Regions from separate parts of the Staphylococcus warneri genome, predicted to be linked through region 3. Evidence: riboswitches for the same ligand, from Rfam matches in the RefSeq annotation. Region 3 holds a riboswitch; each other region holds the start of a gene.
What was found. Region 3 has a riboswitch for S-adenosylmethionine ahead of metX (homoserine O-acetyltransferase MetX). Riboswitches for the same ligand answer to the same signal wherever they lie in the genome.
Positions count from the first base shown of each region.

Region 1: linked by a shared signal. The riboswitch ahead of EL082_RS02695 (Na+/H+ antiporter NhaC family protein) and the one ahead of metX (homoserine O-acetyltransferase MetX) in region 3 are both predicted to bind S-adenosylmethionine.
Region 2: linked by a shared signal. The riboswitch ahead of EL082_RS09260 (methionine ABC transporter ATP-binding protein) and the one ahead of metX (homoserine O-acetyltransferase MetX) in region 3 are both predicted to bind S-adenosylmethionine.
Region 4: linked by a shared signal. The riboswitch ahead of metK (methionine adenosyltransferase) and the one ahead of metX (homoserine O-acetyltransferase MetX) in region 3 are both predicted to bind S-adenosylmethionine.

Region 1 covers NZ_LR134269.1:584,837-591,043, forward strand. Annotated here, with positions in the region: gene hutU (urocanate hydratase) at 1-616, shown strand, start outside; gene hutI (imidazolonepropionase) at 616-1,851, shown strand; gene EL082_RS02680 (amidohydrolase) at 2,002-3,123, shown strand; gene EL082_RS02685 (SDR family oxidoreductase) at 3,214-4,095, shown strand; gene EL082_RS02690 (hypothetical protein) at 4,344-4,916, shown strand; SAM riboswitch class I at 4,970-5,067, shown strand; gene EL082_RS02695 (Na+/H+ antiporter NhaC family protein) at 5,144-6,207, shown strand, end outside.
Region 2 covers NZ_LR134269.1:1,899,675-1,905,881, forward strand. Annotated here, with positions in the region: gene EL082_RS09255 (methionine ABC transporter permease) at 1-607, opposite strand, end outside; gene EL082_RS09260 (methionine ABC transporter ATP-binding protein) at 600-1,625, opposite strand; SAM riboswitch class I at 1,716-1,818, opposite strand; gene EL082_RS09265 (thioredoxin family protein) at 1,876-2,172, opposite strand; gene EL082_RS09270 (toprim domain-containing protein) at 2,165-2,551, opposite strand; gene gcvH (glycine cleavage system protein GcvH) at 2,861-3,241, opposite strand; gene EL082_RS09280 (arsenate reductase family protein) at 3,417-3,770, opposite strand; gene EL082_RS09285 (thioredoxin family protein) at 3,911-4,234, shown strand; gene EL082_RS09290 (nitroreductase family protein) at 4,346-4,885, opposite strand; gene aroD (type I 3-dehydroquinate dehydratase) at 4,963-5,679, opposite strand; gene EL082_RS09300 (organic hydroperoxide resistance protein) at 5,855-6,207, shown strand, end outside.
Region 3 covers NZ_LR134269.1:14,367-20,573, reverse strand. Annotated here, with positions in the region: gene dnaB (replicative DNA helicase) at 1-858, opposite strand, end outside; gene rplI (50S ribosomal protein L9) at 890-1,336, opposite strand; gene EL082_RS00070 (DHH family phosphoesterase) at 1,333-3,300, opposite strand; gene EL082_RS00065 (YybS family protein) at 3,315-4,253, opposite strand; gene metX (homoserine O-acetyltransferase MetX) at 4,391-5,356, opposite strand; SAM riboswitch class I at 5,422-5,527, opposite strand; gene EL082_RS00055 (AzlD domain-containing protein) at 5,630-5,959, opposite strand; gene EL082_RS00050 (AzlC family ABC transporter permease) at 5,956-6,207, opposite strand, start outside.
Region 4 covers NZ_LR134269.1:974,966-981,172, reverse strand. Annotated here, with positions in the region: gene EL082_RS04925 (NERD domain-containing protein) at 1-154, opposite strand, end outside; gene metK (methionine adenosyltransferase) at 274-1,473, opposite strand; SAM riboswitch class I at 1,582-1,697, opposite strand; gene pckA (phosphoenolpyruvate carboxykinase (ATP)) at 1,851-3,443, shown strand; gene EL082_RS04910 (alpha/beta hydrolase family protein) at 3,919-4,668, opposite strand; gene ytkD (RNA deprotection pyrophosphohydrolase) at 4,679-5,152, opposite strand; gene yidD (membrane protein insertion efficiency factor YidD) at 5,213-5,452, shown strand; gene menC (o-succinylbenzoate synthase) at 5,436-6,207, opposite strand, start outside.

The DNA of each region.
Region 1 (6,207 bases), 570 kb from region 3:
TAAAGGACCATTCCGCTTTGCAGCATTAAGTGGTGATCCAAAAGATATTGAACGTGCAGATGAAGAAATGAGAAAATTATTCCCGGATAATGAAAAATTAATTCGTTGGTTAGATCTAGCAGAAGAGAAAATTTCTTATCAAGGTTTACCTTCAAGAATTGCATGGTTAGGCTATGAAGAACGTGCCAAAATGGGACTAGCACTTAATAAATTAGTGCGTGATGGTGAAATTTCTGCACCAATTGTTATCGGACGAGATCATTTAGATTCTGGTTCAGTAGCAAGTCCAAACCGTGAAACAGAAGGTATGCGAGATGGAAGTGATGCAGTAGGTGACTGGGCTGTACTTAATGCATTAATTAATACTGCAGCAGGCGGTTCTTGGATTTCATTCCACCATGGCGGTGGCGTAGGTATGGGTTATTCATTACATGCTGGTATGGTTGTTGTAGCAGATGGCTCAGAACGTGCAGATCGTCGATTAGGACGTGTATTAACTACAGATCCGGGTATGGGAGTAGTAAGACATGTTGATGCCGGTTATGACATCGCCATTCAAACGGCTAAAGATAAAGGCATCAAAATTCCAATGATTGATGAAGCAGGTGATAAATAATGAACGATTTAATTATTCAAAACATTAAAGAGCTTATTTTACCAAAATCAACTGATCGTCCTTTAAAAGGTGCGGAACTTGATCAATTAGATGTGATTGAAAATGGTACGGTAGTTGTGAACGACGGTAAAATTGTATATTCAGGACCACATACTGATAAATATGATGCTGAACAAGTGATTGATGCTACAGGTAAAGTAGTGTCACCATCATTGATTGATGCACACACGCACTTAGTTTTCGGTGGCTCAAGAGAACATGAAATGTCATTAAAACGACAAGGTAAATCTTATTTAGAGATATTAGAATCTGGTGGCGGTATTTTATCAACAGTTAAAGCCACACGTGACATTAGTGAAGAAGATTTATTTAAAAAAGCTGAACACGATTTACTAACAATGATTCAACATGGTGTTTTAGGCGTTGAAAGTAAAAGTGGTTATGGTTTAGATAAAGAAAATGAACTTAAACAATTAAGAGTGTCTAATCGTTTAGCAGAGAAATACGGTTTAGATATGAGACATACATTCTTAGGACCACATGCGGTTCCTAAAGAAGCAGAGTCTAATGAAGCGTTCTTAAATGAGATGATTGAGCTTTTACCAGAAGTAAAAGAATATGCAGACTTTGCAGATATCTTCTGTGAAACGGGTGTATTCTCAGTTGAAGAATCTAAACATTATATGCAAAAAGCGAAAGAGGCAGGATTTAAAGTTAAAATTCATGCTGATGAAATTGATCCACTTGGTGGTCTAGAGTTAGCTATTGACGAAAATGCAATTTCTGCTGATCACCTTGTTGCTTCAAGTGCAGAAGGTAAAGCAAAATTAAAAAATAGTGACACAGTAGCCGTATTATTACCAGCTACGACATTCTATCTAGATAAAAATGATTATGCAGATGCGAGAGGTATGCTAGATAATGATGGTGCTATCGCTATTGCAACAGACTATAACCCTGGTAGCAGTGTTACTAATAACTTACAATTAGCTATGGCCATTGCCGCATTGAAATTAAAATTATCACCAAATGAAGTTTGGAATGCGGTAACAGTTAATGCAGCAAAAGCTATTGATTTAGACGCAGGTACAATTAATGAAGGCGACAAAGCTAATATCGTTATTTGGAATGCGCCAAACCATGAATATATTCCTTATCACTTTGGTATCAACCATGCTCAAAAAGTGATTAAAGATGGTAGAGTAATTGTAGATAATGAATTTTCATTAGATTAAGACAAAGTGTTCATTGAAATGACCGTGCCGACATTGTCGGTACGGTTTTTTGTTTATAGTAAAAGGATCAGTGTATTTTTAGAAAAGTTTGACAATTATGTTACTATATATAGAAAAATAGTTTTTAGGTTGAAAGGGATGGAGATAACAATGACTGATTATACAGACTATGTGAATTGGCGACGAACATTTCACCAATTCCCTGAAATATCAGAGAAAGAATATGAAACTACACAACGACTTAAACGTATTTTAGAAGCACATGAGATAAAAATTTTAGATTTACCTTTAGATACAGGATTAGTTGCAGAAATAGGACAAGGGGACCAAATGATTGCGATTAGAACTGATATAGATGCGCTACCTATCAATGAGCAAGTCGAACATGAATTTACGTCAACCAATCAAGGTGTCATGCATGCATGTGGTCATGATATTCATATGGCAAGTATATTAGGCGTTGCAACACAATTGAAAGCCCAAGAGAATGAACTAAATGGTCGAGTGAGAATCATTTTCCAAGCGGCAGAAGAGCTAGGTCATGGAGCTAAAAAAGTAGTAGCTACAGGTGTATTAGACGGTGTAAAAGCAGTTTTAGGTTTCCATAATTATCCAACGATGGACATTGGTGACTTTGCAATTAAAAAAGGTCCTATTACATCTGCAGTAGACCGTTTCGAATTTGATATTAAAGGAAAAGGCGCGCATGCTGCTAAACCAGAACAAGGTAATGACCCAACGGTGGCTTTAGGTCAACTGATTAATAGTTTACAAACGATTGTTAGTAGAAATTTATCTGCATTTGATAATGCCGTTGTTACAATTGGTGAAATTTCATGTGGAAATACATGGAATGTCATTGCGGATCAAGCCTATGTACAAGGTACTGTCCGTTCATTTAAACCTGAGCATAGAGCGTATATCGAACAACGAATGAATGAAATTGCTGATGGTTTAGCACAAACATTTAATTTACAAGTTGATTGCCGATATACACGACTTCCTGGAACAGTGATTAATGATGATGAATTAACTGATATAGCGATAGAAGTAGCAGAAGATGTTGGTTATCATGTATCAATTATGGATTTACCATTAACAATTGGTGAAGACTTTTCTGGTTATACAGAAACGTATCCCGGCGTATTTGCATTCATAGGATCTAATAGTGAGTATGATCTACATCATCCTTTATTTGATCCTGATGAACGTATTTTAGAAAAAGTGCCGACATATTTTGTGACACTCACTAAACGTCTTCTGAATCAATAGTCTCCATAAATTGTATAAAGATAGTATGATTAACATCTGGATAACCTTGGGTATATGAGAACATATACAAATTGAGGAGATGAATTTGAAATGTCAGCACAAGATCCTAGAAATAAATTCAAATCAACAGACTATGAACAACAAGAGCAGCCACTTCCAGGCTTGCAAAGCCAATTAAAACCTGAACCAGATTGCGGTGAGACATCATACGTCGGACACGGTCGATTAAAAGGATATAAAATGTTAGTCACTGGTGGCGATTCTGCCATTGGACGCGCAGCAGCTATTGCTTATGCTAAAGAAGGCGCAGATGTTGCTATTAATTATCTTCCAAGTGAAGACAAAGACGCACAAGAAGTTAAACAAGTGATTGAAGAAGCGGGACAAAAAGCAGTGTTACTGCCTGGTGATATACGTGATGAACAATTTAACTATGACATGGTCGAAGAAGCACATCAACAACTTGGTGGGCTGGATAATGTGACATTAGTAGCTGGACATCAACAATACCATGACGATATACAAGGGTTTGATACACAATCATTTAAAGAGACATTTGAAACCAATGTATATCCTATATTTTGGACAGTACAAAAAGCGTTAGAATATTTACAACCAGGTGCATCAATTACAACAACATCATCTGTTCAAGGATATAATCCAAGTCCTATTTTACATGATTATGCCGCTTCGAAAGCTGCAATTATCTCATTAACAAAAAGTTTATCAGAAGAACTTGGCGCAAAAGGTATTCGTGTCAATTGTGTAGCCCCAGGACCATTTTGGTCACCATTACAAATTACTGGTGGACAACCACAACGAAATATTCCTGAATTTGGTAAGGAAACACCACTTGGCCGTGCAGGACAACCTGTTGAATTATCAGGAACATATGTCCTATTAGCATCTGAAGAATCAAGTTATACAACTGGACAAGTCTTCGGTGTGACAGGCGGTATTCAAATTAACTAATGAATATAAGTTGGTCGATAAAGTGTTAATACTTTATCGACTATTTTTTTGTGACAAATTATATGATAACTATATCCAATTTTATTATGAATTTGGAATAAAAATATGTTTAATGTAAAATAAAAATATAAAATTATTAACCTTTTTGAAGAATGAAATTTAATTAAAAAATACCCTATATATTTAAGGGATTGGCATTTTATACGAGGACATGCAAATTAAATCTTATATCTAAAGGAGGTTATGACATGGTGAAAGATAGGTTTATAAGGGTTGCTCCGTTCATAATAGGTATAATCGCTATAGTTATATTTTCGTTATTTACTAAAAATCAATGGTTTTTAATCATTTTAATACTTTTATTTGCTTTAACCAATGCATTAAAAAATCTGTATTTTGTTAATAAAAATATTAAAAATAATATCATATGGATTAATCAAACAATCGACCGGTTATTAGGTATTATTGCGGGGTGTTTGTATTTAGGTTATGCCGGAATAGTGCTAATATCACAATCCCATGTATGGATTGGTTTCTTAATCCTAATGGTAACTATGGCGTTTGTTTTTTATATAGAAACTAAATTACAAATTGATGATGATACACAAAGGAAAAATCATCGAGATTATAAAGTGATCTCTCAACAACGTGAACGACAATTTAAAATACTGATGATTAGTATGACGATCATTTCTATTATTTTAATGATTGTATCACTTTATTTAAAATGGTGGATCGTCTTTGGTATAGCTATTGCAATGTTATTCGTAGTTGCTGTTGCATTAATTATTTATGAAAAATATTTTACGACGAAGTTATAATTTATGATTGACGTCATAGGAATTATCTTGTAACGTAAACGTTAAATATGAATCACTTATCAAGAGAAGTGGAGGGACTGGCCCTATGAAGCTTCGGCAACATTGAATCATGTGCCAATTCCAGTAACCTGTCTAGGTTTGAAGATAAGGGGATAATCGTTGTAGATGGACCTCTTTTCTTTATCATAAGGAAAAGAGGTATTTTTTGTAAGGAAGTAGGTCTAATGATGAAAGAAACTAAAAAGGGTAATGCTTGGGCGTTATTTCCGTTATTATTATTTATGTTGTTATTTTTAGGTGTAGGTATCATCTCGGGTGATTTCACGACGATGCCGTTAAATGTTGCGATAACGATTACAGTAATCGTTGCTTTGTTGATGAATCGCAAAGAAAAATTTGCCACTAAAGTTGAAGTGTTTACTAAAGGTGCAGGTCATTCAAATATTATTTTAATGATGCTTATCTTTATTTTAGCAGGCGCATTTTCTACGACTACAGAGAAAATGGGTGGCGTGACTTCTACTGTAAATTTGGGATTGTCTCTCATCCCTGAAAATTTAATTATAGTAGGTTTATTTATCATTTGTATGTTTGTTTCTATTTCAATGGGAACATCAGTAGGCACAGTAGCAGCTATTGCACCAGTAGGATTTGGCTTTGCGCAAGCAACAGATGTCTCTGCAGCATTAGCTATGGCTACAGTAGTTGGTGGCGCTATGTTTGGAGATAATCTTTCTATGATTTCTGATACTACGATAGCGGCTGTACGTACACAACATACGAAGATGAAAGATAAATTTAAAGTAAACTTTAGAATTGTTTTACCAGGTGCGATATTAACTATAGTTGTACTATTTTTCCTAACAAATGGTATTTCCATGGATCATTCTAAAAGTTATGATTTCCAATTAGTTAAAGTCATTCCATATCTATTGGTGTTGATTCTAGCGCTAGTTGGTGTCAATGTGATTATCGTTCTTATTGGTGGAACAGTTTTATCTGGAATCATTGGTCTTATTGATGGCTCATTTGGTTGGAAAGGATTACTAAGTGCTGTATCTAAAGGGATTATAGGTATGGAAGATATTGCGATGATTGCCCTATTAATTGGTGGTTTAGTAGGACTTATTCAACATAATGGCGGTATAGATTGGTTGTTAAATGTAGTTAGAGGGCGCGTGAAATCTAAACGTGGGGCTGAAATAGGTATTGCCAGTTTAGTTAGTGTAGCAGATATTGCAACAGCTAATAATACTATTTCAATCATTATGTCAGGACCATTAGCTAAAAA
Region 2 (6,207 bases), 540 kb from region 3:
TAACGTCTTTTTGATTTCGAGTGAAACCTGTTAAGTAAGCTAAGTTACCTAAACCACCAGCACCGATAACTCCGGCAATTGCTGTAGATCCCACTAATGCAATTGCTGTTACTGTTAAACCTGATACTAACGCCGGCATTGCTTCAGGTAGTAATACTTTTCTTACTACAGTCCAAGTATTAGCACCCATAGACCACGCTGCCTCAATTACCCCTTTATCTATCTCTTTGAAAGCAATTTCTACTAATCTAGCATAGAATGGCGCTGCACCTATGATTAATGCAGGTAGTGCACCTGTTGGACCACTTATTGTGCCTAAAACGACACTTGTAAATGGTATTAATAACAAGATTAAAATGATGAACGGTATCGCTCTAAATAGGTTCACGATAAATGAAACGATTGAATAAAATATTCTTGCCACTTTTGAATGACTCTTAGCCGATAAAAATAATAAAACACCTAAAATCAATCCAAATATAAAAGCAAATATTGTTGATACGACAGTCATATAAAGTGTTTCAACAATGGCTTGCCAAACTTCTGGCCATTGGACGTTCGGCATTGTAATCATTTCTTGGAGTATTTCTCCAACTGACTTACCCATGTCTTAACACCTCCACATTCACATGTTTCTCATTAAGATTAGATTTGAAATCTTCGAAATTTTCAGAACTTATAAAAGGTATATGGATAACTAAAAATCCTAATGTACCATTTCTTGTATTTTTAATGTCAGCTTCTAAAATATTAACGTCAATCTGATGCGTTTTTGTAATGTACGATACAATTGGTTGAGTCGTATTTTCACCGTTAAAATTCAATCTAACTATGTAAGCATTGTTATCTAATGGTTCTAACGCATCTAATGATTCCTCAAAATCCTCATTTAAATCATCTTTTACAAATCGTCTCGTTACTTCGTGTTGTGGATTTTCAAATACTTGGCTAACTTGACCTTGTTCTATCACGCGTCCGTTTTCCATAACTGCGACTTCATCACAAATTCGGCGAATCACTTGCATTTCATGTGTGATTAACACGATTGTTAAATTTTGTTGCTCACGTATTTTTAATAATAAGTCTAAAATTTCATCTGTAGTTTGAGGATCAAGTGCACTTGTAGCTTCATCACAAAGCAATACTGTCGGATCATTGGCTAATGCTCTGGCAATACCAACTCTTTGTTTCTGTCCACCAGACAACTCAGATGGATAAGCATTTTCTCGTCCCTTCAAGCCTACAAGTTCTATTAATTCATTTGCCTTACGTTTTGCTTCTCCTCTAGATAATCCTGCAATTTCTAGTGGGAATGTAATATTTTTAAGTACAGTTCTCGACCATAGTAAATTAAAATGTTGGAAAATCATACTTACTTTTTGGCGCTTCTTACGTAAATCTGACTTCGATAATTGACTTATGCTATCTCCATCAATAATAACTTCTCCAGAAGTGGGTGCTTCTAAATTATTAAACATTCTAATTAAGGTACTCTTACCTGCTCCAGAAAAACCAATCACCCCAAAAATGGAACCGGATTGAATGTTTAAATCAACGTGATCTACAGCGAGTACGTCTTTATTTTTCGTATGATATCGTTTCACGATTTGTTTTAACTCAATCACGTTAATGCCTCCTTGTTTATAACTAATACAAATTAAAAAATGCTTCCTCAAAACTTTAGACTGTTTGAGAAAGCATTTTAAAATATCTTTCTCTCATCTTCTAAAGTTTACCTTTATGTGAATTGGCACCATTTCTATATAAGACGGTTGCCGGGCTTCGTAGGGCACATCCCTCCACCTCTCTCGATAAGAGTGTTTGCATGATTTAATTTTATTTAATCCTACCATCACGGTAGAGATTCGTCAATAATTATTTTAAATTTTCTAACAAATAAGGAACAGACCTAAACGCATACAATCTTTTTACTTCTTTATCCTTATTCATTAACATTAATACTGGTACTGACATAATTTGATGTGTTTCACTAAACTTTGGATGAAAGTTCATATCAATTTTCTTAACCGGAAGTTTCAAAATTTCATTTGCAATATCCAACATTCTTTCAGACACTTTACATGTACCGCATGTAGGCGTATATCCGAAAATGAGATGTTTATCTTCACCAAAGTTTTCAGTCACATCGTCTATTTCGATTGATTTACTCATTCACTAAAACTAACCTTTCAGTTTTTAAATTAGGTATAAGGGATTTCTCTTTTTTGCAATTAAATCCATGTTTGGTAAGTACATGCGCTAAATAATTTTTAGGACAATTGGCCACTTCGCAAAATGTTTTATCTACAAAAATATGTTCAGACTCACTTAAATACCGTTTGAACCATTTTCTAATTCGATCCCCTTCGTCATCTGAATCAGCTAAGACGAAAACTTGTTTACCATAAAGTGATTCTATCATATCATCTATCTTATCTATACTCATAGTACCATGCGTACAAATAATACTTACTGGTTCTGCAATGACTTGCTGCACTCGTTTTTTATCAGATTTACCTTCAACAATGATTACTTTATTCACAATAGTCATAAGTATTCACCCTTTAAAAATCGAAAATTAGCTATCACTATTTAATTCCACGAAGATGCTATTTATAAAACATATACTACAAAAACTTAAAATGAATTAACCATTTCATTACACTGTTAATATCTTTTTTACAAATAGCATCAATGTCTTTTTAAATCTAAGTTCATCAGATTATATGTACGCATGCCTATAAAATTCTTCCTTCGGTTCGCCTCTGCTTTCGCAATGGCATAAGTGTTTCTAAAATCTAAAGATTTAAGAAACACTAAAAAAAAACTCCTTGATACGAGATCGAGGAGTTTGCAAATATTATTCGCCAATCATTTCTGAATATTGTTCTGCTGATAATAATTCGTCAATTTGGCTTTCGTCACTAATTTCTACTTTAACCATCCATGCTTTTTCGTATGGTGATTCGTTTACAAATTCAGGACTATCTTCTAATTCTTCATTAACTTCAACTACTTTACCAGTAATTGGTGCATATAATTCAGATACAGTTTTTACAGATTCAACACTACCGAAAGTGTCGCCTTCGTTTAATTCATCATCAGTTTCAGGTAATTCAACGAATACGATATCACCTAACTCGTTTTGAGCATATTCAGTAATACCAATTGTCGCTACATTTCCTTCAACTTTAACCCATTCATGTTCTTTAGAGTATTTAAATTCGTTTGGTACTGCCACGATAAATCCCCTCCTAATTTTAAGTACATTTTAATGATGCCATACCCACAATTATCAATCAACTATTATCTAAAAATTTTAAACCTTTAAATATTCGGATTTAAGATGTAAATTGGTATTTTTATGACTTTATTAAAATGAAAGTTCACTTTTTATATTTTGAAATGGTATCCAATTATAACCAAGTATTTTTATACTCTTCTTCTTTAAAACCTAATGTGATTTTATCACCTAATATAGCTAAAGGTCTTTTCACTAACATGCCATCTGAAGCAAGTAATTCAAAACGTTCTTCGTCTGATAAATCATCTAATTTATTTTTTAAATCTAATTCACGATATTTGGCACCGTGTGTATTAAATAATTTTTTAGTGTCTACACCAGTTTTATCAACAATTTCTTTAAATTCATTTTTCGTTGGTGTATGTTGAACAATATCAATTGGTTCATAACTCACACCGTATTCATCTAAAAATTTTGCTGCTTTTTTGCAAGTTGTACAATTTGCATATTGGTAAAATTTAATCATCGCTTTGCCTCCTTTATCTCTTAAATCCAATATATCATGTTATTTTAGAAAACGCTCTACTTTTTAAGCTTATTTTTTTATTTAAGTATTTTCATCCGTTATAATAAATTTACTAAATTTTTTCAAAGGAGCTTTTATAAATGGAAAGTATTAAAACAACTGAACAATTTAACGACACTGTCCAAAACGATCAACCTGTTATCGTCAAATTCGAAGCAGGTTGGTGCCCTGATTGTAAAGCAATGGATATGTGGATAGACCCTATCGTTGAAAAATATAAGGATTATGAATGGTATACTGTAAATCGTGATGAATTGGAAGATGTAACTGCTGAAAATGATGTTATGGGTATTCCTAGTATTTTAGTATTTAAAAATGGTGAAAAGTTAGCTCATTTACACTCAGCAAATGCTAAATCTCCTGAACAAGTAGAATCATTCTTAGACGAAACATTCAATAAATAATATACAAAAAATGGTCGAGACATTGATTAAGTATCATAGTACCAACTTATTGGTTTATGACTTAGTTAACGTCTCGACCTTATTTTATTATATTGCTCTACATCATCACTTTTAATACTCTGAAATTAGGTCTCTATTCTTACGTTTAGCTTTTGTCATTGGTTCTTCTAAATCAGTAAGATATAAGAATCCTGCTAATATTTCATCATCTTCAATATTTAATGCTTTACGGATTTTAGGTTCAAAAATATATGCAGGTGATTTCCAACAAGTACCAATACCTGCTTCATAAAGTAACAACATTAAATTTTGGGCAAATGCACCGAATGCAAAGTAATTTTCTCTATTTTGACGTTGTCTTGGATCTGCTTTCATAATCAACAACAACATGCCGCCTAGTTTTGTCACTTTATCATAATGATCAGCTCGCTTTTCCGGACTATCGGGGAAAGCAAAGCGTGTGATATCTTCACTCATGTTTCCTAATCTATCTTTAGCAACATGTACAACTCTCCACGGCTCTCTCATACCATGGTTAGGAGCATCGGTAGCCTTTTCTATAGCCTCATATAAAGCATTATCATCGATAGTCATATCGTGTTTAAACTTCTTGACGCTTCTTCTGTTTGATATTGCATCTTGTAGTTCCAATCATATCGCTCCTTCTTCGTTCATTGATAATCTTTATCAATTATAAAATATATTAAGGTAATGTTCAAATCGTCGACTTACTTATTATAGAAATCTATTTGTTTTTTCAATTCTTCTACATGAATTTGTCCTGGAGCATGCGGTTCATTTAAGCAACCATAAGATACAGTACCACCAAATACGCCCTGTGCCGTACGACTAACTAAGCCTATATCCGACATTGCTATACCAACAATGTGCTGATTTAAAGCATCAGCCGAGTCTTTGACTGCCTCCAATAGATGTAATACATCCTTTTCATCATTAGGCATAACTGCCACTTTTAAATAGTCTGCTTCGAATTGGTGCATTTTATAATAAGTGAATTTTAATTCTTCTAATGATGGTGTTTCATTAAAATTATGATGTGATAGTACCACTTGAATGCCTTTTTGATGTGCCTTATTTATAAGAGTTAAATAAGTATTTTTGTCTTTTTGGTCATCCCATTCAATGTCTAACATGTCATAATTTGATTCATCAATGAGGTTTTGAATTACACTTTGATATTCAACTTCATTCACATAACCCTTACCTCCTTGGGAGTTAGATCTATATGTGATTAATACTTTAAATTCAAAAGGCAATTCATTTAACTCATCGACAACCTGATTAACTCCTGTAATATCTGCCCATTGATCTATTCGTAATTCAATAATATCAATACTGTCTTGAAAGAACTCTAAGTCTTTAAACAAGTCAGTTATCGTTGCTTCTTTAGGCGCAATCGTTACGGCTATATCTACCTTTTGCATATCAATCCCTCATTTCATTCAATACATCATTAATTGATTATTATTCTAAACTAAATTACATCAAACCGCCATAAAGTGCTTTGCAGTAACATATCTTAAAAAAAATTCACACATGATTGAGATGAATATTTACGGGTATAGAAAAATATATACAAAATATAGGAGGTAATCATATATGGCAGTTCAATATGAAACTAAAGCAACAAACGTTGGTGGACGTAAAGGACACGTTCAAACTGATGATAATGCGATAAATGTAGATGTATTACCACCACAACAAGCAGATGGTAAAGCAACAAACCCTGAGCAATTATTTGCCGCAGGTTATGCATCATGTTTTAATGGCGCGTTTGATTTAATCTTAAAACAAAATAAAGTACGTGATGCAGAGCCAGAAGTAACACTTACAGTAAGATTAGAAGATGATCCAGATGCTGAAAGTCCAAAATTAAGCGTAGATATTGACGCGAAAGTGAAAAATGTATTATCTCAAGAAGATGCTGAAAAATATCTTCAAGATGCACATGA
Region 3 (6,207 bases):
TCGAGATAGTTTACCAACTGCAATCGTGAATCGGTTCCAATCCTCTTCGGTCATTGTACCGGTTCTTAATCGGTTTGAGTCAACGTTACCTGAACTACATATCATACGTGTTGCTAATTGGTCTGCACCCATCTCAAGAGAGAAGATACCTACTGTATATAAATCTTCATGTGTTGCTACCTTTTGGGCAATATTAAGTGCGAAGGCAGTCTTACCAACAGATGGTCGTGCAGCTAAAATGATTAAGTCGTTTCGGTTAAAACCTGCTGTCATTTGGTCTAAATCTCTATAACCTGTTGGAATACCAGGTGTTTGACCACTATTTTGATCGAGTTCCTCAGCAGTTTCATACACTTGTCCTAATACATCTCGAATATCTTTAAAACCATCACTCTCACGTGTAGATGATAGTTCTAAAATACGTCGCTCTGCATCGCTCAAAATCGTATCTAATTCTAACTCATCATTGTATCCGTCATTGGCGATACTATCTGCAGTCTGAATCAGTTTACGTTTAAGTGCATGTTTAAATACGATATCAGTATAATATTGAACGTTTCTTGTTGTAGGGACATTGGTAGATAATTCTGCAAGATATTGCGGGCCACCCGCTTCACTCAAGCTTCCTTCAGTCGTTAATTGATCCATTAACGTCACTACATCAATTTCTTTATTATCTTCATTTAAGTGCATCATCGCACGGAAAATATGTTGATGGGCGCCTCTATAAAATGACTCAGGAAGTAACACTTCCTGAGTTGTATTAATTAATTCCGGATCAATAATAATGGCACCTAAGACAGATTGTTCGGCTTCATTGCTATGTGGCATTTGATTTTGCTCGTACATACTATCCATTATTGATTACACCTCTATTTTCAATCCATCTTTATTGTTCTACTGTATGCACACGAATAGTACCTTCAACTTCTTTATCTAATTTAACAGGTACGTTTGTATAACCTAGTGTGTGGATACCTTGTGGTAAATCCATTTTACGTTTATCTAATTTAATGTCATGTTGATCTTTAAGGGCTTGGGCAATTTGTTTCGTACTTACTGAACCAAATAATTTACCGCCTTCACCTGTTTTAGCAGATACTTCAACTTCGATGTTAGCTAATTTTTCTTTTAATGCTTTTGCATCATCAATTTCTTGTTGTCTGTCTGCTTCAGCACGTTTATTTTGTTGTTCTAATTGTTTTAAGTTACCAGGTGTTGCTTCTACAGCATAATTATTTTTTAATAAGAAGTTATTTGCATAACCTACTGGTACGTCTTTAACTTCGCCTTTTTTACCTTTACCTTTAACATCTTGTGTGAAAATTACTTTCATGCGTCTTCACTCCTACTCATTTGTTCTGTTATTGCTTGTTGTAATTGTACAATGGCATCTTCGACTGAGACACCTTTTAATTGTGTCGCTGCATTCGTCAAGTGACCCCCGCCACCAAGGGCTTCCATTGTTAATTGAACATTAACTGAGCCTAATGAACGGGCTGAGATACCGACTAGGTTATCTTCACGTTTGGCAACGACATATGAAGCTTCTATACCTTCTAAACTTAACAACTCATCGGCTGCTTGTGCAACTGTAACAGGATGATAAATTTTATCGTCTGAGCCATGTGCAATCGCAACACCGTTATCTTGTACTTCGACTGTTCTAATTAATTCAGAACGGTTAATGTACGTATCCAAATCATCTTTTAAGAAGTGTTGTGTAAGAATAGTATCGGCACCATGTGCTCGTAAATAACTTGCGGCATCGAACGTTCTTGAACCCGTACGTAATGTGAAGTTTCTTGTATCAACAATAATACCTGCATACATAACAGTAGATTCAAGACGTGTTAAACGCTGTTCAGTTGGTTGATATTCTAGCAACTCTGTGACAAGTTCTGCTGTTGAACTTGCATAAGGTTCCATATAAACCAGTAATGGATTGGAGATAAAGCTTTCACCACGTCTATGGTGGTCAATCACTACCTTACGATTTGCTTTATTTAAGACATTTTCATCTAGAACCATTTCTGGTTTATGCGTATCAACGACAACAACCGTTGTTTTCGATGTCATCATATCCCATGCATCGTCTGATGTAATAAATCGTTCTTTAAGTTCTGGTTTCTTATCAATTTCATCCATGACACGACGCAATGTTGGATCGATATCAGATTCATTTAAGACAACATATGCTTCTAGATTATTCATTAATGCGAATCTAGACACACCAATGGCTGCACCAATGGCATCTAAGTCAGGTCGTTTATGTCCCATCACGATGACTTTATCGCCTTCAGTTAAGATATCTTTTAATGCGTGTGAGATAACACGCGCTCTTACACGTGTACGTTTTTCCATCGGGTCAGTCTTACCACCATAGAAGCGTACGTTGCCGTTCATGTTTTTAATTGCAACTTGGTCGCCACCACGACCTAGCGCTAAGTCTAGACCTGATTGCGATAATTCACCTAAGTCGATAAGATTCTCAGTACCTTCACCGACACCAATACTTAATGTCAATTGTGCTCGGTAACCAACACTTTTCTCACGTAATTGACTTAAAATGTTGAAATTTGAATCTTCGATTTCTGCTAAAATCTTTTGATTTAAATAGGCTACGAATTGGTCTGAATTATAACGTTTGAAATAAATATTATATTCTGATGCCCAACGACTAATTACACGTGTAACCATTGAGTTAATTTCAGAACGCTGTGTATCGTTCATGTTTTGCGTGATTTCATCGTAGTTATCTAAGAATAATGTTGCAATAATGGGTTTTGAATCTTCATATAGTTGGTTCGTTTGTACTTCATCTGTAATATCGAAGAAGTATAAGCAATGTTCATTGCTTGAATAACGTACTCTATAATGATAATTTTCATGTTCAATTTCTACTTCTTGAACTTTCTCCAATTGCTTTAAGATATTAGGAAATATTTCGTTTACCGATTCTGAAATAACATTAGTTGTTAAATGTTCAGACATAAATTGGTTAACCCATTCAATATGGTCGTTCTCATCTAACACAATCATCCCGATCGGTAAGTGTTTAATCGCCTTATTACTACTTGTTGTAATATGACCACTTAAACCATCCACATAACTGTCCATTTTCATAAAAGCTTGTCTTAGCAAGAATCCACTAGCAATAATCATTACTAGTAGTATACCTGCAGCTATACCTGCCACGATTTGGTTAAATATAAACCAAACGATGACTAATGCTATAGCAGTCAGTACCATTATGATAAATGGTATGAGCAAAGCTTTTTTAGTGGATTGACGGTTCATTCTTCCACCTCTCATCACTTTTTATTATTATTGTTCATTAGTTGTTTTAAATTGATACATAAATCGATGACACCTAATAACCCTACAATATGAGTCATTGGTGTTAATAATGTCCCTATAACCATTAATATGATAGTTACTACATTCGGTAGTCGCTTCGCTTTTCCGAAGAAATGTATCACGCTCATCCCTTGAATGTACATCACTAATGATAACACAACTTCAAAGTTTAATACGATACTCTGGAACGTACTTGGTTGGGTTGCAAACATGACACAAAGTAAATCAATAATATAGATTGTTAATAGCGTACGATTCATTTGCCAAGCGAATAGTGGTTTGAATATTGGCGTAGCTACTTTGAATTTGCGCAAGATTGGAAATGTTATGATCAGATTAATTAAAACGAAAAGAAAAACGATAATAATGAGATAACTAGGGAGTTGGACCGTCATTTGGCGGATACTTTCTTCAAGCATCTGTCTGTAATCAGCATCTGCTCCACTTGTTAATAACATGTTATGAACGGTTTCTTTAACTGGGTTAACTAATGCGGCTGCTCTTGGGATTTTTTCAAATACTTGTAATAACATGAATCCTATCAATGTCATTAAACTTAGAGATACCGTTGTTACATATAAAATTCTTTCTTTTGTTGCTCTTTCCTTAAGTAATTGTCCAATGATTAAACTCGTTAAAATCACTAAAACCATCATACTTAAGACGAATGTATTACCTAATAATGTTGTAATTATAACTGTTACTAAGGCACTAATTCCAAATGACTGAATAGATTTGTTCCATAATACGACACCTGGGATTGTTGCAAATAAACATAAAATTAAGCCGAGAATAGGTAATACATGTGTTACTAAAGCGACTATCACTAGTGCTAATGTGCCTATCATAGTTGCTTTAGGTTGTATTTTTGAAAACACACACGCCACTCCCATACTTTTTTTGACTATAATTACCATTTTAACCTCTTTGAAAAAAATAAACAATAAAGTACTACTGGTATTTATGTCGGTCAATTCCAGCAGTACTTTAGAGTGAAATACAACTTATTTTATGATTATAAAAATAGTCATTATCGTCGAATATGTTTCGCATTTAAAAAGTGATATAAATTAGGTGCCCAATCTTCAAAGTTAAGTAAGAAACCATCGTGCCCCACATTATCTGGTACAAAAAAGTGTCGATGATATTTAAAACGTTGTCCTGCCGCTAATACTTGATCATCTGGATATAACAAATCATCTATGAATCCCATCGTTAATACCTTTGTGTCTAATGATTTAAACACCTCATCAACATCATCTCTGCCTCTATCAATATTATGACTATCTAAGACGTCCAGCAGTGTTAAATAACATGATAAATCAAAGGATTCTTTGAACTTGTTCCCTTGATGTTGTTGATAACTAACTACCTCTTCAGGTGTGAAGCGTTGATCATAACTTTTAGAAGATCGATAGGTTAAAAATCCTAATTGTCGAGCAATACTTAAACCTTCTTTACCTCCGATATGAATCGCTTGTCTAGCAATCTCATTAAAGGCACAACTGTACGATGAGGTTTTATCTGTAGCAGCAAGTATAACCGCTTTATCTACTTGGAATCGTCGATTATAAAGTAATTCTAGTGCTTGCATACCACCTAAACTCCCACCGATTAAAATATCTATTTTATTAAACCCTAGTGCTTCTATCCCCTTCTCAAGTGCACGTACGATATCTCTTAATGTTAAATGATCTGGAAAATGTGGATCATTATGCTTTGAACTTGAACCAAATGGACTCCCTATGACGTTGAATGTTAAAAATTGATAATCATTGATAGGCATATAACCACCATCAATAATTTCACGCCACCAACCTGGATGTTCATCTGTACCATATGTAAGATGATTGCCAGTTAATGCATGGCAAACTAATGCTAATGGTTGTCCAGGATAACCTACATGTTCATATTTTAATTTTAAGTTTTGTATCGTTTCTCCAGACTCTGTCGTGAATTGGCCTAATTCTAATGTATCAACTGTATAATTCGACATATATGAATCCATCCTCCTTTAAATAAAAAAGCTTCTTACTCTATGAGAAGTAAGAAGCGGTTCAGTACTTATCATTCGAGTGCTCGTTGGTTTTAGCACCGTACTCGTATTCTTTATAGCCGGTTGCTGAAGCGTCTATGGGCCAAGTCCCTCAACTTCTCTGAATAAGATTTTATGATTAAGTTTTGAATAAATACATTAATTATCTAAATTTTCTAACTACTTAAATTTTAACTAACTCTATCACGAAATTCAATATGTAGACCTTGATTTCTATAGAAAGAATCTCAATAGAGCGATAAATGCAATACCGCCTAAAATGGTCCAAGTTAGACTTCTCGTATATATGGCTAATAATACAGTTGGTATTAATGCAATAATGAATGGCACATTGAGTGTATAGCCTACACTACCTTCATGTTGTTGAATAATACCGTCCAAGACAAGTGCTGTAAAAAGTGTGATAGGTATAAAGGATAACCATTGAATAAAAACATCTGGTAGATTTACTCGTGAAATCATCATAAATGGAATCACTCTGACTAAAATCGTAACAATACCACATAGAATAATAATGATTAACATATGTTGATCTGTCATCATCTGTCCATCACCACCCCTAATGTAGATGCGACAACCGCAGATATTATAATCGCTACATACGAGGGCATAACAAAGCTTAACGTTAACATCATCACAATGACACATAGAATAAGCACAAGATAGATGTTGATCTTAGACTTTTTAACAGATTCAAATTGAGCAATTCCTAAAAATACAAACATAGCTGTAATCGCAAAATCTAATCCTAACATCTCTGGATTCGAAATATATTTGCCAAATACAGCACC
Region 4 (6,207 bases), 960 kb from region 3:
CCTTTATACTTTGTTCTTTTTGTTGGTATTCTTCTTCTGTTTGTTGCTTAATCTTTTTCTTACTATTTAAAGCAATTAAAAATAGTACAAAAAAGATAAATGCAATGACTACTGCAACAATTAACCCTATACCAATAGGTGAAGATAAACTCATCACATCAACGCTCCTTTTATATGATCAATACAACTAATTATAAAACATAATGATGACATTTTCGACATTTAGTCGCAATTTATCTTATTATATTTCAAACATCCCATAAGTTATTTCGTTTAAACTTTGTTAATCGTATCTTTTAAAACGTTGACTTTATCTAATTTTTCCCATGGTAATAATACGTCAGTACGTCCGAAATGACCATATGCAGCGGTTTGTTTATAAATAGGTTGTTTTAAATCCAACATTTTAATGATACCAGCTGGTCTTAAATCAAAGTTTGCTCTAACCGCTTCAACTAATTCAGCCTCTGTTACTTTACCTGTTCCGAAGGTATCTATAGCTATTGATACTGGTTCAGCTACACCTATTGCGTATGCAAGTTGGACTTCACATTGTTCAGCTAATTCTGCAGCAACAATATTCTTCGCTACATATCTAGCAGCATAAGCAGCAGAACGGTCTACTTTAGTTGGATCCTTACCACTGAAGCAACCACCACCATGGCGTGCATAACCACCATACGTATCCACGATAATTTTACGTCCTGTTAATCCAGCATCCCCTTGTGGTCCACCGATTACAAAACGTCCTGTAGGATTAATATAGAATTTTGTCTTATCATCCATTAATGATTCTGGAACAGTTGGATAAATAACATGTTTTTTAATATCCTCTTGAATTTCTTCTAAAGATTTATCTTCAGCGTGTTGCGTTGACACAACAATAGTATCAATACGTTTAGGTTTATCATTTTCATCATATTCTACAGTGACCTGAACCTTACCATCCGGACGTAAATAGTCTATAATGTCATCTTTACGTACATCTGATAGACGTTTCGCTAATTGATGAGATAAGAAAATAGGTAACGGCATATAAGTATCTGTTTCGTTTGTAGCATAACCAAACATTAATCCTTGGTCACCTGCACCAGTTGCTTCAATTTCTTCTTCAGAAATATCATCACGGTATTCTAATGCTGTATCAACACCTTGAGCGATATCTGGTGATTGTTCATCAATGGCAGTTAAAACGGCCATCGTTTGTGAATCGTAACCATATTTAGCACGTGTATAACCAATTTCTTTAATGGTCTCTCTTACAACTTTCGGAATATCAACATATGTCGTCGTTGATATTTCACCTGAAATTAATGCCATTCCAGTTGTCACTGTAGTCTCACAAGCCACACGTGCATTAGGGTCGTCTTTAAGAATTTCGTCTAAGATTGCATCAGATACCTGATCAGCAATTTTATCTGGATGTCCTTCAGTTACTGATTCTGAAGTAAATAATCGTTTATTGTTAGTCATGTTTTGCTCCTTTTAAAATATATTACGATAATTCTCTTTTATTTGAGCTAAATAAAAGAGCCTTCTACTACTACCTAGATAGAGTGAAGGCTCTTATACGTCCATTCGCTCTTATCGTTCAGACATTATACGTCTGCAAACGGTTTGGCACCTTTCTTTTTATATGTAAAAAGAGGTTGCTGGGTTTCATTGGGTCCATGTCCCTCCACCACTCAGGATAAGAGAATCCGTTAAAATTAATACTACCTAATAAGAGAATTAATGTCAATTTATGATTTAAGTTATTTTAGTAATAATTTACGGTGGATTAATTAAATTGATATGTTATACTATTGAAATGTAAAGGCTTACATTATAACTATCTGGAGGGATTAAGTATGTCGATTGATACATACTCTGAAACGACTAAAATTAAACAATTATTAGAAAAACCATCAACAAAGTTTCAACTATCAACAACTCAACTTTACAATAAAATATTAGATAATAATGAAGGTGAACTTACTGAATTAGGTGCTATTAATGCTAGCACTGGTAAATACACTGGCCGCTCACCTAAGGATAAGTTTATCGTTACTGAACCTTCATATAGAGATAATGTAGATTGGGGAGACGTCAATCAACCTATCGATGAAGAAACATTTTTAAAGCTTTACAATAAAGTATTAGACTACTTAGGCAAGAAAGACGAATTATATGTTTTTAATGGTTACGCAGGTAGTGATAAAGATTCACGTTTGAAATTAACTGTCATTAACGAATTAGCATGGCATAATTTATTTGCACATAACATGTTCATTCGTCCTGAATCTAAAGAAGAAGCAAAATCAATCAAACCTAACTTTACAATTGTATCTGCACCACATTTCAAAGCTGATCCTGAAGTTGATGGCACGAAGACTGAAACGTTTGTCATTGTGTCATTTAAACATAAAGTGATTTTAATCGGTGGTACAGAATATGCTGGGGAAATGAAAAAAGGTATCTTTTCAGTAATGAATTACCTATTACCTATGCAAGATATTATGAGTATGCATTGCTCTGCTAACGTGGGAGAAAAAGGCGATGTAGCACTATTCTTTGGTTTATCAGGTACAGGTAAAACAACGTTGTCAGCTGATCCTGAAAGAAAATTAATCGGTGACGATGAACATGGTTGGAATAAAAATGGCGTGTTCAACATTGAAGGTGGTTGTTATGCAAAAGCAATCAATCTTTCAAAAGAAAAAGAGCCACAAATTTATGATGCTATTGAATACGGCACTATCTTAGAAAACACAGTCGTTAAAGAAGACGGTACTGTTGATTTCGATGATAATAAATTCACTGAAAATACAAGAGCAGCTTATCCTATTCATCATATTGATAATATTGTATTACCTTCAAAAGCAGCACATCCTAATACGATTATCTTTTTAACTGCAGATGCATTTGGAGTGATTCCTCCAATTTCAAAATTAAATAAAGATCAAGCAATGTATCATTTCTTAAGTGGTTTCACGTCTAAATTAGCAGGTACAGAACGTGGTGTAACAGAACCTGAACCATCATTCTCTACTTGTTTCGGCGCACCTTTCTTACCACTTCATCCTACAGTTTATGCAGATCTTTTAGGAGAATTAATTGATAAACATGATGTTGATGTTTATTTAGTTAACACTGGATGGACTGGCGGTAAATATGGTGTTGGTAGAAGAATTAGTTTACACTATACGCGTCAAATGGTTAACCAAGCTATCTCAGGGAAATTAAAAGATGCAGAGTTTACAAAAGACTCAACATTTGGTTTAAATATTCCAGTTGAAATTAAAGATGTACCAAAAACAATCTTAAATCCTATCAATGCTTGGAGCGACGCTGAAAAATATAAAGCACAAGCAAATGATCTTATCCAAAGATTTGAAGATAACTTCAAAAAATTCGGCCCTGAAGTCGAACACATTTCTGACAAAGGTGCTTTCAATAAATAAAAGTAAAACAGGCTGGGACATAAATATATATTTCAAGTTACATTCATATTTAGGCAGTAGTTGACTGTAAAGTCATTCTTTTTCTTAAAGAAATTAGAATGACTTACACATGAGTATTAACTCATGTGTTCAGATTAAGTTTAAGAGGTATACATGAACTTAAAAGTTCATGCATAAAACCGTCTAAGTAATGAATTACAAAGACGGTCTAATGTACCAAGCTTTTTCATTTCTAGTCAACCTTGCCGGGGGGACGGGCCCCAAACATAGAGAATTTCGAAAAGAAAATCTACAGACAATGCAAGTTGGGGATGGACAACGATAAAGAAATACTTTTTCTTTAGAAATTAGTATTTCTTATGCATGAGTTTCACTCATGTATTCCTATTTTAAAGTACACATTAGCTGTGGCTAATGCGTAAGAACCACTTCATATTCAATGATTAGTGGTTCTTTATTATTTCTGTCCCACTCCCTATTTTTTGTTTATTTCTATTTGAGTCATCCATTTATGTATGTACTTTAAAGTTTCTTTTAAAGCAAATGGTCGAGGTACATGTCCTTCTTCCATTTGATAAAGTGTATCATAATGCACACCAATGTCTTTCAATCGTCGTTCTAGATAATAAGCTTGATGAATACCTACCTGTTTATCTTTACCACCATGTACAATTAAAATCGGTGGACTTTGCGGTGTAATATATTGTATCGCTTCTCTAACTTCATATGCTTCATGATCTTTTTTAGGGTGCCCAACCATTCTTCTCAGCATCCCTCTTAAATCCACACGCTCTTCATACATTAAATGTATATCAGAAACACCACCCCAAATGATATAACTATCAACTGGTAAATCTTGAAATGTTAGCAAGCCTTGCAACCCACCACGAGAAAATCCAATCATATGTATAAACGCGTTGGGATATTTTGAATGTAATATGCGTATAAGTTCAGTGACATCATTTAAATCTCCTCGATAAAACTCATCTTTACCTTCACTACCATTATTACCTCTATAATAAGGACCCACAACAAGTGTCTGTTCATTAGCAAATTGCATTAAGCGAGCTGCTCGTACCCGACCAACTTGTCCTTTTCCGCCTCTTAAATAAACCACTATTCTATTAACTTTACTATATGGTGTCATCATTAGTGCCTTCACTTTTAGATGATCAACATCATAAGTGATTTCATCAAACTGGTGCGTAGCTATTTCAATCGGCATTCTTTTCGTTTTAATAAAGTCCAAGTGAAATCACCCTTTCAAAACAGTGTAAAATGGCGTCATCTTGTAGCAAAAAACTACGTTCACTATATGGTATGTCTTCTATAGAAGTAAAAAGACAAGGGCCATCTGTTTCTAAATAGTCAGTTCGATTGGCTAAAGATGAAACTTGAATAAAATAAACATCTTTGACAAACCTAGAGGCATCGTTAGTTTTCACAGTATATTGAGCAATGTACTGTATTTCTTCTATAAATGCACCGGTTTCTTCATATAATTCACGCTGGATAGCATCAATGCTTGATTCTCCATGTTCCCTTTTGCCGCCAGGAAATTCAATACCTCTATTTTTATGTCGAGTAAATAATAACTTCCCTTGGTATACTGGTATTGCAAGAACGTGATTACCTGTTGGATTATCTGTATTCGCTTTATATGTTAACTGCACTTCTCTTTGGTCTTTATCTAAAAACTTCAAGTACATCACATTCCTTTATAATATGTTAAAATAACTGTATTCAAAATTCTGGTTGGAGGCTTTTTTATGAAAAAAATATTCTTAGCCTTGATACATTTTTATCAACGCTATATTTCTCCATTAACACCACCTACATGTCGCTTTTATCCTACATGTTCAGAATATACGCGTGAAGCGATTCAATATCATGGTGCTTTCAAAGGATTATATTTAGGCATTCGACGCATACTCAAATGCCATCCACTACATAAAGGTGGCTATGACCCAGTACCGCTTGCTAAAAATAAGTCTAAACATCACCATTAATACATTCTAATTTACTTCTATCTACTACAGGGGGAATGAATTCAATCATTCCCTCTTTTAAAATACCTTCATTTTCCACAAAGTCATTTTCAAAATAATAGCCTGCTGGCGTCACATCACCAGGATAATCACCATATTGAGATAACATTGCAGTAAAATAACGACTCAATCCGTATTCATACATACCACCTACAACAATATTAATACCCCTATTTTTTAGATAATCAATGGTTTCTATAACACGGTCAATACCACCTAATCTAAACGGCTTGAGTACAACAGTATCAATTTGATAATGCGAAACAATAAACTGAATATCATCAATTGATGTTGCCTTTTCATCAATTGCAATAGGTAATTGCGGTTCATTATCAAACTGTTTTAAGGTATTAATATTAGCAAACGGTTCTTCTATATATAATATATTTTGATTCATATCTTTATTTATTTCTTGGTATTGATTGATATCGAGTGACTCATTTGCATCGATGACAATATCAAATGGAAATTCTAATGACTTTAATTTATTAATATCAGAAATTAATTGATTTGAATATTTCACTTTTATACGTTTAGGTTGCGTTTGCTTTAACGTCGCAAATTGGGCATCACTCCATCCACTGACGGTAGCACCATATTCAACCTTAAATGCTTTAAGTTTATAATACATTTGATATAACGCCATGACAACTGTACTGCGGGCTGCCGGACAATGATTTAATGTGTTCAATAGCGACTGCCATTCTTCAAATGAA